DNA from 3 places in the Phyllobacterium sp. P30BS-XVII genome. Region 1 is predicted to be linked to each of the others. Evidence: riboswitches for the same ligand, from Rfam matches in the RefSeq annotation. Region 1 holds a riboswitch; each other region holds the start of a gene.
What was found. Region 1 has a riboswitch for thiamine pyrophosphate ahead of thiB (thiamine ABC transporter substrate binding subunit). Riboswitches for the same ligand answer to the same signal wherever they lie in the genome.
Positions count from the first base shown of each region.

Region 2: it holds a riboswitch for thiamine pyrophosphate, as region 1 does, so the genes downstream of both, thiC (phosphomethylpyrimidine synthase ThiC) here and thiB (thiamine ABC transporter substrate binding subunit) in region 1, are expected to answer to the same signal.
Region 3: it holds a riboswitch for thiamine pyrophosphate, as region 1 does, so the genes downstream of both, FHW17_RS01215 (ABC transporter permease) here and thiB (thiamine ABC transporter substrate binding subunit) in region 1, are expected to answer to the same signal.

Region 1 is NZ_JACGXO010000001.1:967,829-971,107, reverse strand. Features, by position in the region: gene FHW17_RS04800 (hypothetical protein) at 1-262, opposite strand, end outside; gene FHW17_RS04795 (thiamine diphosphokinase) at 366-992, opposite strand; TPP riboswitch at 1,404-1,521, shown strand; gene thiB (thiamine ABC transporter substrate binding subunit) at 1,627-2,586, shown strand; gene thiP (thiamine/thiamine pyrophosphate ABC transporter permease) at 2,591-3,279, shown strand, end outside.
Region 2 is NZ_JACGXO010000002.1:539,770-543,048, forward strand. Features, by position in the region: gene FHW17_RS08515 (RidA family protein) at 1-166, shown strand, start outside; gene rpsU (30S ribosomal protein S21) at 416-691, shown strand; gene FHW17_RS08525 (NAD(P)H-dependent oxidoreductase) at 920-1,489, shown strand; TPP riboswitch at 1,580-1,696, shown strand; gene thiC (phosphomethylpyrimidine synthase ThiC) at 1,797-3,279, shown strand, end outside.
Region 3 is NZ_JACGXO010000001.1:240,840-244,118, forward strand. Features, by position in the region: gene thiE (thiamine phosphate synthase) at 1-213, opposite strand, end outside; gene FHW17_RS01210 (ABC transporter substrate-binding protein) at 239-1,186, opposite strand; gene FHW17_RS01215 (ABC transporter permease) at 1,225-1,968, opposite strand; TPP riboswitch at 2,087-2,189, opposite strand; gene FHW17_RS01220 (TadE/TadG family type IV pilus assembly protein) at 2,245-3,279, opposite strand, start outside.

The sequences.
Region 1 (3,279 bases):
CATAGCGGTTTTCGTATGTGCAATAACGACGGCCACCGCCATCATTGTTGGCTGTTGCGGCACCAACGGCGACGCCGCCAACACCACCGATAGCTGCACCAGCAAGCGCGCCACGGCCACCACCGATTGCACCACCGGCCAATGCACCAAGGGCTGCACCGCCAACACCATAACCTGCAGCGCGCTGCTCACCAGTTGTACAACCGGCCACTGAAAGTGCCAGAACGGCTGCAACTGCTACTGTCGACAAACTTTTCAACATGGAAGACCTCTCCCGTTTTAAAACTAAACCTACCAGCTTGCGTCCCCAATGCTGTACCGCAAGAATTGCATTTTCCGCTTTGTTTTACAAGCGTTGGGCAATTTTACGGCGCCGCAATCAGAACTGCATTGCCTGAACGAAGCGATACGTGGAGATTTCCACACACGGCATTCGACACTGTAAGCGATGAACCGAAAGAAAGTTCCATATTTTCCAGCGGCCATCGCGCACCACGGATAAATAATCCACGCAGGGACGTAAATGCAACAATGCTGAACACAGTTCCATCAGCAAAATCGAACGAATATTCCCCTGCAACCAGAGGGTGTGCTTCTTCGGTCCCGCTCGACAGGATGATCTTTCGGCCCTGCGCAGCATAGCGGGTCGCCATGGTCAGATGCAGCAGCGTATGATCTGTGCGTTCGCCGCCAAAAGCGCCGCAGAGAATCACTTCCGTCGCCCCCAGCCGATAGGCTTCATTGAGCGCCAGTTCGCCGTCGGTCATGTCTTTGGCCGCGGGAAATACCGAACGTGGTATGTGGGCATAGCGTTCTGCCAACTCAGGCGATGTCGAATCGAAATCGCCCAGCCACAGCTCCGGTTCAAGGCCCAGCGCGCCCGCATGAACTATCCCACCATCGGCGGCAAGAATGCGCGCTCCCGCCACGAGACGCCGAAGACGATCGGTAACGTGAAGCGTGCCGCCAAGGAGAAGAACGAATTTGCTCATGCACCGGCCATAGCATGGCAAAAGCCGGTCGCACAGAGCTTGCGTGACGTGGTTCTACCCGAGCCGTCCGAGTACGATTGCCGCAATGCCTGCAATCGCGACGCCCACGGCCAAAAACAGGCTTGGATTGAGTGCCGTGAAGAATTTTTGATGGCGGAGACGCAAGCGCATCGAATTATTCCTTGGATTTCTCGACGCTGTCGTCTGCTGAACCCTGACGCCGGAATGATAAAAGCCGTGACCCCGAAACATGATTGAACCTTTCTTTTGGAAAACAGGCCGTGAGGGGATGTTTTCGCGGCGGAAGATAGGGCTGGGAATGTCAGCTTTCGATTTGGCAGATTGGGCAAAACATAAGGATTTCATAAGTATCGACCGCTTGCACCGCTCTGGCCGAACCTCTATCCTTGCGATGCTCTAACGGGGTGCCGGATCTGATCGACCGGCTGAGAGGCCTAAGGGGAAACCCTGCCAACCCGCGGAACCTGATCCGGCTTGTACCGGCGGAGGGATTAGACGCGGCAGATTTGCCGGCGCACCAATCCTTTTGAACCATGAACGATAGGAGGCGCCGATGCGGCCATTTGGGACTATTGTAAAGACCGCGGCTGTTTTGGCCGCATTTGTCGGCCTCATGCCAATTGGCGCGGCACTGGCCGAAGGCAAACTCACCGTTTACACCTATGAAAGCTTCACCGCCGAATGGGGTCCGGGACCGAAGGTCAAGGAGGCTTTCGAGAAGCAATGTGCATGCACGGTGGAATTTGTAGCCGTTGCCGATGGCGTCGCGCTGCTCAACCGCGTCAAACTCGAGGGCGAATCGACAAAGGCGGATATTGTTCTCGGGCTCGACACGAACCTGACCTTTGAAGCGAAAGAGACCAATCTTTTTGCTCCCCATGGCATCGATACCAGCGCGGTGAATATCCCCGGTGGCTATAAGGACGATATTTTCGTTCCCTATGACTACGGCTATTTCGCCGTCATTTATGATTCGGAAAAGCTGAAAACGCCGCCCGAGACTCTGAAAGAACTTGTGGAAGGCGATTCGACGCAAAAAATCGTCATCGAGGACCCGCGCACCTCGACGCCGGGCCTTGGCCTGCTTCTCTGGGTTAAATCTGTTTATGGCGATAAGGCCGGTGAAGCCTGGGCCAAGCTGAAAAATCGCGTTTTGACCGTCACACCGGGCTGGTCCGAGGCCTATGGCCTCTTCACCAAGGGCGAAGCACCGCTCGTTCTGTCCTACACCACCTCTCCGGCCTATCATCTGATCGCAGAACGGGTGGATCGCTACAAGGCGATTTCATTCAGCGAAGGGCACTACCTGCAGATCGAGGTTGCGGCTCAAACGGTCAACGGTGCGAAAAACCCGCTATCGGCGCAGTTTCTAAGCTTCATGACCAGTCCGGCATTTCAGGATGCCATTCCTGAAAACAACTGGATGTACCCTGCGGCCAAAACCACCGATGCCCTCAATCCAGCCTTCGAGAACCTTGTGAAACCGGTCAAGACGCTGATCTTCCCAGCTGAAGAGGTTGCCAGGAACCGCAAAGCCTGGATCGATGAATGGCTTGCGGCCATGAGCCTGTAGCAGCATGACTGCCACCCGCATGCTGAAACCATGGGCCGGGGCCATCGCCCTTGCCTTTCTGGCAGTGCTTGCGGGTGGCGCTCTTCTCAGCCTTGCAGTGGAAGCGCTGCGAGGAAGCACCGAAGGCTTTGCGGCTTTCGACAGCTATTTATGGCGTGTGGCGCGCTTTACCCTCATGCAGGCGCTATTATCGATGCTGCTTGCGGTTGTCTTTGCCATTCCCCTCGCCCGCGCATTGCATGAACATCCCGCCTTTCCGGGCCGGGCACTCATCTTACGCCTCTTTGCCCTGCCATTGGCCCTGCCCGCGCTCGTCGCCGTCCTTGGCATCACCAGCATTTATGGCCGTAATGGCCTGCTTGCTTTTGGTTTTGACAGGCTTGGAATCGATGCCAGACCCAATATTTACGGCCTTACCGGCATTCTGATAGCCCATGTCTTTTTCAACCTGCCACTGGCGACACGGCTCATACTTGCCAGCCTAGATTCCATTCCCTCCGACTATTGGAAACTATCCTCGCAGCTTGGCATGGGCAGTTGGGCCCGGTTCAAACTGATCGAATGGCCTGTTATCAGGCGCAATCTTTCCGGTATTGCCGGGCTGATTTTCATGCTCTGCATCACATCTTTCACCATCGTCCTGACGCTGGGCGGCGGGCCGCGCGCAACCACGCTGGAGGTTGCGATCTATCA
Region 2 (3,279 bases), on a different contig from region 1:
CCTGCAGGCTATCATCTGGATGGCCGACATGAAGGACTTTGCCGAGATGAACGCGGTTTGGGATGCGTGGGTCGATCCGGCCAACACACCTGCACGCGCCACCGGCGAAGCCAAGCTGGCGACACCTGATTACAAGGTCGAAATCATCATCACTGCTGCGATCTGATTCTTTACAGAAATCTGCCCGATAGGGTGGTGAAGCAGAATAATAAGTTCATCCCGGCGGAAATATTGTATTTTGCTGGGATGAAATGAAGTGCGCGCCGGTAAATCTGCTCCGATGCACTGGATTTTTGGCGCGGGAATGAATAAAGTCCGCGCTTCTCGTGATTGCCACTGTGGTAATTCATCAAACGCTTGTCTGATTGTGGCTTATAGGTTCGCAAGACGAGACAAGCATGGGTAAGGAAAACGATTGCAAGTTCTCGTCCGTGATAACAATGTTGAACAGGCCCTTCGGGTTCTGAAGAAGAAGATGCAGCGCGAAGGTCTCTTTCGCGAAATGAAGGCGCGCCAGGCTTTTGAAAAGCCATCCGAGCGCCGTGTCCGTGAAAAAGCTGAAGCCGTCAGCCGCGCCCGCAAGGCAGCGCGCAAGCAGGCACAGCGTGAAGGTCTGCTTCCTGGTCCGAAGAAGAAGGAACGGGTTGCCCGTCCCGGCGCCGCTTCAAACGATTTCAGCAATAACCGATAATCATCAATGACCGGAGCTTTCCGGTCCTTGTAAAACGCGACAGAACCCGCACGGTCACGCCGTAGCGGGTTTCGTTTTGTGTTCGTTCCGCCCACTTTGCGGCACGACGCTCTAAGTCATTCGTTCACATCGATATGACCCGGTTTCGAAAAAGTGCCTCCTTGTGCGTTCCTGCATGGCGCGCCTATTCATGGGGCCTACCGTTCAAAGCCCTATGGAGACGTCTCAATGGCACCTAAGCTCAATATCGTCCAAGTCAGCACCCGTCCGGGCCGCGCCGGGCCACCGGTTGCAAAATGGTTCCATGATTTCGTCAAGCAGGATGGCCAGTTTGAGCCAGTGTTGATTGATCTGGCTGATCTCAACCTGCCAATCTTCGATGAACCGAACCATCCGCGCGCTCGGAAATACGAACATGCCCACACCAAAAATTGGAGCACGCTGATCGAAGCCGGTGATGCGGTTGTGTTCGTTACGCCCGAATATGACTATTTTGCTCCGCCATCGCTCACCAATGCAATCATCTATCTCTGGCAGGAATGGAACTATAAGCCTGTTGGTTTCGTCAGCTATGGCGGCATGTCGGGCGGGTTGCGCTCGGTCGAATCGGTCAAAGGGCTGCTTGCCGGTTTGCGCACGGTTCCGATCCCAGAGGGTGTTGCCATTCCCGCTTTTCAGCAGTTCATCAACGACGAAGGCGAATTTCAGGCCAACGAACTGGTTGTGACAAGCGCCAATACGATGATTGGCGAATTGCTCAAGTGGAGCAACGCCTTGAAGCCTCTGCGCGCTTCCTGATCCATCGCGGCCCCGAGGCTTTGCCGGGGTGCCACAGCTTCAAGTTTTCCTGATCCGCTTGACAAATGGCGGATCGGGGTTTCAATTCAAGACATTCACCAGGGGGGTCCCGACAAGGGGCTGAGATTCTGCTGGCTTTCGCAGCGCAGTGACCCGTTGAACCTGATCCAGTTCATACTGGCGTAGGGACGGTGCGAAAGTCATGCGAGTCAGCCTCGGCACATAATCCGTATCTGGATTCGCAATCTCTTTTCATCCTTCCGGCACAGAACTGGGTTTTTACGCTTAACCGCTTAGGAGCCTGATGATGACCGCAATTACCCCAACCGTTTCGGCAGGACCGCTGCCGGCATCGATCAAAATATATAAACCGGGCCATGCCTATCCTGATCTGCGCGTGCCATTGCGCCAGATATCCGTTCACCCGACGGCGGGTGAACCGCCTGTTACGGTGTATGATTCATCCGGGCCCTATACGGATGCCAATGCAACCATCGATATTGCCAAGGGCCTGCCGCGCATTCGTGAACACTGGCTGGCCAATCATGAAGACCTCGTTGCCTATGAAGGCCGCCATATCAAGCTTGAGGACAATGGTTTTGTCACCGGCGAGCGGCTGACACCGGAATTTCCGGTTCGCAATCAGCCATTGCGGGCGAAGGGTGATAAAGCCGTCACGCAGCTTGCCTATGCCCGCGCCGGTATCATCACACCCGAGATGGAATATGTGGCGATCCGCGAAAATCTCGGCCGTGATGCTGCGCGTACCAAGCTGGAACGGGATGGCAATTCCTTCGGGGCTTCGGTGCCGGATCATGTGACGCCGGAATTTGTTCGCGAGGAGATTGCGCGGGGCAGGGCGATCATCCCGGCCAATATCAACCATCCCGAGCTTGAACCGATGATCATCGGCCGTAATTTTCTGGTCAAGATCAATGCCAATATCGGCAATTCTGCCGTGACATCCTCCATGGCAGAAGAAGTGGAAAAGATGGTCTGGGCGATCCGCTGGGGCGCCGATACGGTGATGGACCTCTCCACCGGGCGCAACATCCACAACATCCGCGAATGGATCATCCGCAATGCGCCGGTGCCGATCGGGACTGTGCCGCTGTATCAGGCATTGGAAAAGGTTGGCGGCATTGCCGAAGACCTGACATGGGAAGTTTACCGCGATACGCTGATCGAGCAGGCGGAGCAGGGCGTCGACTATTTTACCATCCATGCGGGTGTTAGGTTGCATTACATACCGCTCACCGTTGATCGTGTGACCGGCATTGTCTCGCGTGGCGGTTCGATCATGGCCAAATGGTGCTTGCATCATCATCGCGAGAGTTTTCTCTACGAGCACTTTGCCGAGATTTGCGATATCTGCCGCGCCTATGATGTCAGCTTTTCACTTGGCGATGGCCTGCGTCCCGGCTCAATTGCCGACGCCAATGATGCGGCACAATTTGCCGAACTGGAAACGCTGGGTGAACTGACGCAGATTGCCTGGGCCAAGGGTTGTCAGGTGATGATTGAAGGCCCCGGCCATGTGCCGATGCACAAGATCAAGGCCAACATGGACAAGCAGTTGGCGGTCTGCGGTGAAGCGCCATTCTATACGCTCGGACCGCTCACGACGGATATCGCACCGGGCTATGATCACATTACCTCGGGCATCGGTGCGGCGATGATCGGCTGGTTCGGCACGGCCATGCTTTGCTATGTGACACCAAAGGAACATCTTGGCCTGCCGAACCGCGATGATGTGAAAATCGGGGTGATCACCTACAAGATCGCCGCCC
Region 3 (3,279 bases), 730 kb from region 1:
ATTGACGAGCAAGGGCACACCAGTGCCTTTGAGCGCCGCATGGATGGCGCGGGCGCGTTCGACCATCGCCCGCGTCGGCGAGTTCTTGTCACGGTACTGGATAATGGTTGCGCCGCCGCGCGCGGCCTGCAGCGCCAGCCCGCCCAGATTCTTGTCACCACCGATCGCATCAACATCGACAATGGCATTCAAACGAAAATCTACTTTTGGCATGATTGTTCTTCCTCTATGAAACGTTTCACCGCAGTTCAACGGCGAGGTCCTCGACTTTGGGTACGGATTTGATCAGCCCGGCATCGTGCATGAACACACCGAGGCGCTCATAACGGCTACGGTCGAGCGCAGCGGGACGCTTGGCAAAACGCGGCAAAGTATCCGTCCACGCCTGCCGGTTCAGCGGGTTATCGAGATCGGGATAGGCTTTGATGAACAGCGCCCAGGATTCATCCGGGTGATTGGTCAGATAAACAGCGCCCTTCTCCACCGCTTCGATGAAACGTTTCAAACGATCATCTTTTGCAAGGTCCGGATGGGTCAGGAAGATCAGTTCATCATAGACAGGGACACCGTGCTCCTCCGGGAAGAACGCCGTTCCCTTATGGCCTTCCTGCGCCATTTGGGTGAGTTCAAAGTTCCTGTAACCACCAACAGTCGCATCCACCCGTTTGGCGATGAGCGATGACGAAAGGGCGAAATTGACATTGATCAGTTCGACATCATCGGCTTTCAGGCCTTCCGATTTCAGCATGGCCCCAAGCATGGCATCTTCAAAGCCCGCCACGGAAAAGCCGACCCTTTTGCCCTTCAAATCCTTCAGGCTTTTAATGGGACCATCGGCCAGTACCATCACCGTATTGAGCGGGGTTTCCACCAAGGTGCCAAAACGCACCAGCGGCAGGCCTTCATCATGGCTGAGATAGAGATTGGGCTGATAGCCGATGGCAATATCAGCCTGTTTTGCCGCAACAAGACGCGGCGGCGCGGCCGGATCAGCCGGCGGGATCAGATCGACATCAAGACCGGCCTCACTGAAAAAACCCTTTTCGCGAGCGACAACCAGCGGTGCATGATCAGGGTTGACGAACCATTCGAGAAGAACAGACAGCTTGTCCGCTGCCACCGCCTGTGACGGCAGGAAAGGCAACGCGATTAAGAGAGCAAAGGCAAACGCACAGCGGCGAAACATGGATATTCCTTTATTGATGGGACGAACGAAAATTCTGATCATGACACCTGCATCCAAGGGGTGAGGCGCGCGGCGAAAGCATCGACGAGAAAGCGCAGGACAATGGTCAGCACTGCGAGAATGATGAGAGCGGCAAACAGCGTATCGGTCTGCATACGGGCATTGGCCTGAAGCATGACAAAGCCAAGCCCACGCGAGGCACCGACCCATTCGCCAATCACCGCACCAATGGGCGCAAAGACCGCCGCAACGCGCAGGCCCGAGCCAAGACCGGGCAAGGCGCTGGGAACGCGGATTCGAAACAGGGTTGCCAGCGGCGTTGCCTGTGTCAGGGCAGCGGCATCCAGCAAATCCTGATTGGTGCGGCGCAGCGCATCGGCAAAGGCGGAGGCCACGGGAAAGAAGATAATGAGGCTGGCCATGACCACTTTCGAGGCAAGGCCAAAACCGAACCAGAGCACCAGAAGCGGCGCGATGGCAAAGACAGGTAGTGCCTGTAAAACAAGCAGAACCGGCCACACGATCTGGCCAAAGCCGGGCAAACCGGCAACAAGAAGCGCGGTCAGGATTCCGGCAACAGCGCCAAAGAACAATCCGAGCAGGATTTCGAGCACGGTGATGGCGGCATTGGTCAGGAGATAGTGGCGCTGCTCGATCAAGGCGACAATAACTGAGCCGGGACCGGGCAGGATAAAGCGTGGCGGCTGCAAAGCCCAGACAGCCAGTTGCCAGCACAGAAGTACGGCCAACAAGGCGCCAGTGATGCGGACAAGCATGCCCATGGCGGCGATCACATCGTCACAGAAATAATGATTGCGATATCAGGGTAAACGGCATCTGCAGGACTCCATCAAAAGCGTGGAAATCCGGATATGTGCGAAGACAAGGCAGAGTGCGTGAAGAGTGCTCAATTCCCGTTCCTACGCCGGCATAACCCGGATCAGGTTCAAGGGTCCAGCTCGACGCTATCTCAGCACTGTACAGTGCCCCCCTCGGAATAAAGTCATGATGGAGCGGCGCAAGAGCAAAGTCAATCGCGCCGCTTTCGTGTTGAGGATTTATTGGGTCAGACGAATTTGTGAGTAATCGAATGCACAGCCGGTTGTGAGCGTATACTCGAAATCCGGCGTGTCACCACCGCCATCTTCCCAGCCGTGTTTTTTTACCGAACCATCGCAATTCATCAGCTTATTCATGACAATAGGTTCTTTCTCGCCGGGTTTCGTCGACTGAGCACCACCCTCCGCAAACCTCCATGCGTCGTTTGCTCTGTCGCTTCTGACGAGAAAGGCGTTGGTTTTCTCATCGTTTTTGATGCTCTGATCGTCAGCAAAAGTCAGATTCTCCGGGGTGGGCGTAATCTGATAGCGGGGATCATTCACCAATCCGGGAGTTTTAGGGTCGTTGGATTTTACTTTGGGGGCATCCACACAATTCCTGCCCGAAGGCTTCATTCCAATAGGACAGCCGTCTTTCTTGACGATCATGGTAAAATAAAACGATTTGTATGTGCCCAAATCAAAGGTCAGCGGCGTTGATCCCACTGCGGGATTGGATGTCCCAATGTTGTTAATGTACTTGTATTCGATAGAGCCGACTTGTTTCTCAGCACCATCGGCTCCAACAACAATAATGGAAATTTTCTTGTAATAAATTCCTTTTACGTTCGTGACCTTTATTGTTGCGCTCTTTGGCGTCAATGCTCCTGAAGCTGTCGAAGTGGTCCCGATATCCATCGAATTTTGGTTCAATACCTGCATGAATGTCGTCTTCATTGGCCTCGCGAGTGAAAGCTTAATCCGTGCGGGGACATCGTTCGTAACCGACACATTGTAAGTAGCACCACTAGCGTCAAAGCCTGGAAGATTAGCGCGCAAACTTTGTTGAATGCGAGCCTTCACATCGGGTAAATTGCTGCCATTGTACGTAGAGGCGCCCCACAAAACCGCGACATCTGCTGCATTCTGCAGTTCCGCGTGATCACTGCTTGCACGGGTATAATCCACAGCCAATCCTGTCACGCCGAGAAGCGGCACAAGCAATAGTCCAAACGTCAATGCAGTTGCGCCGCTGGTATCTTTAAGAAAATCTCT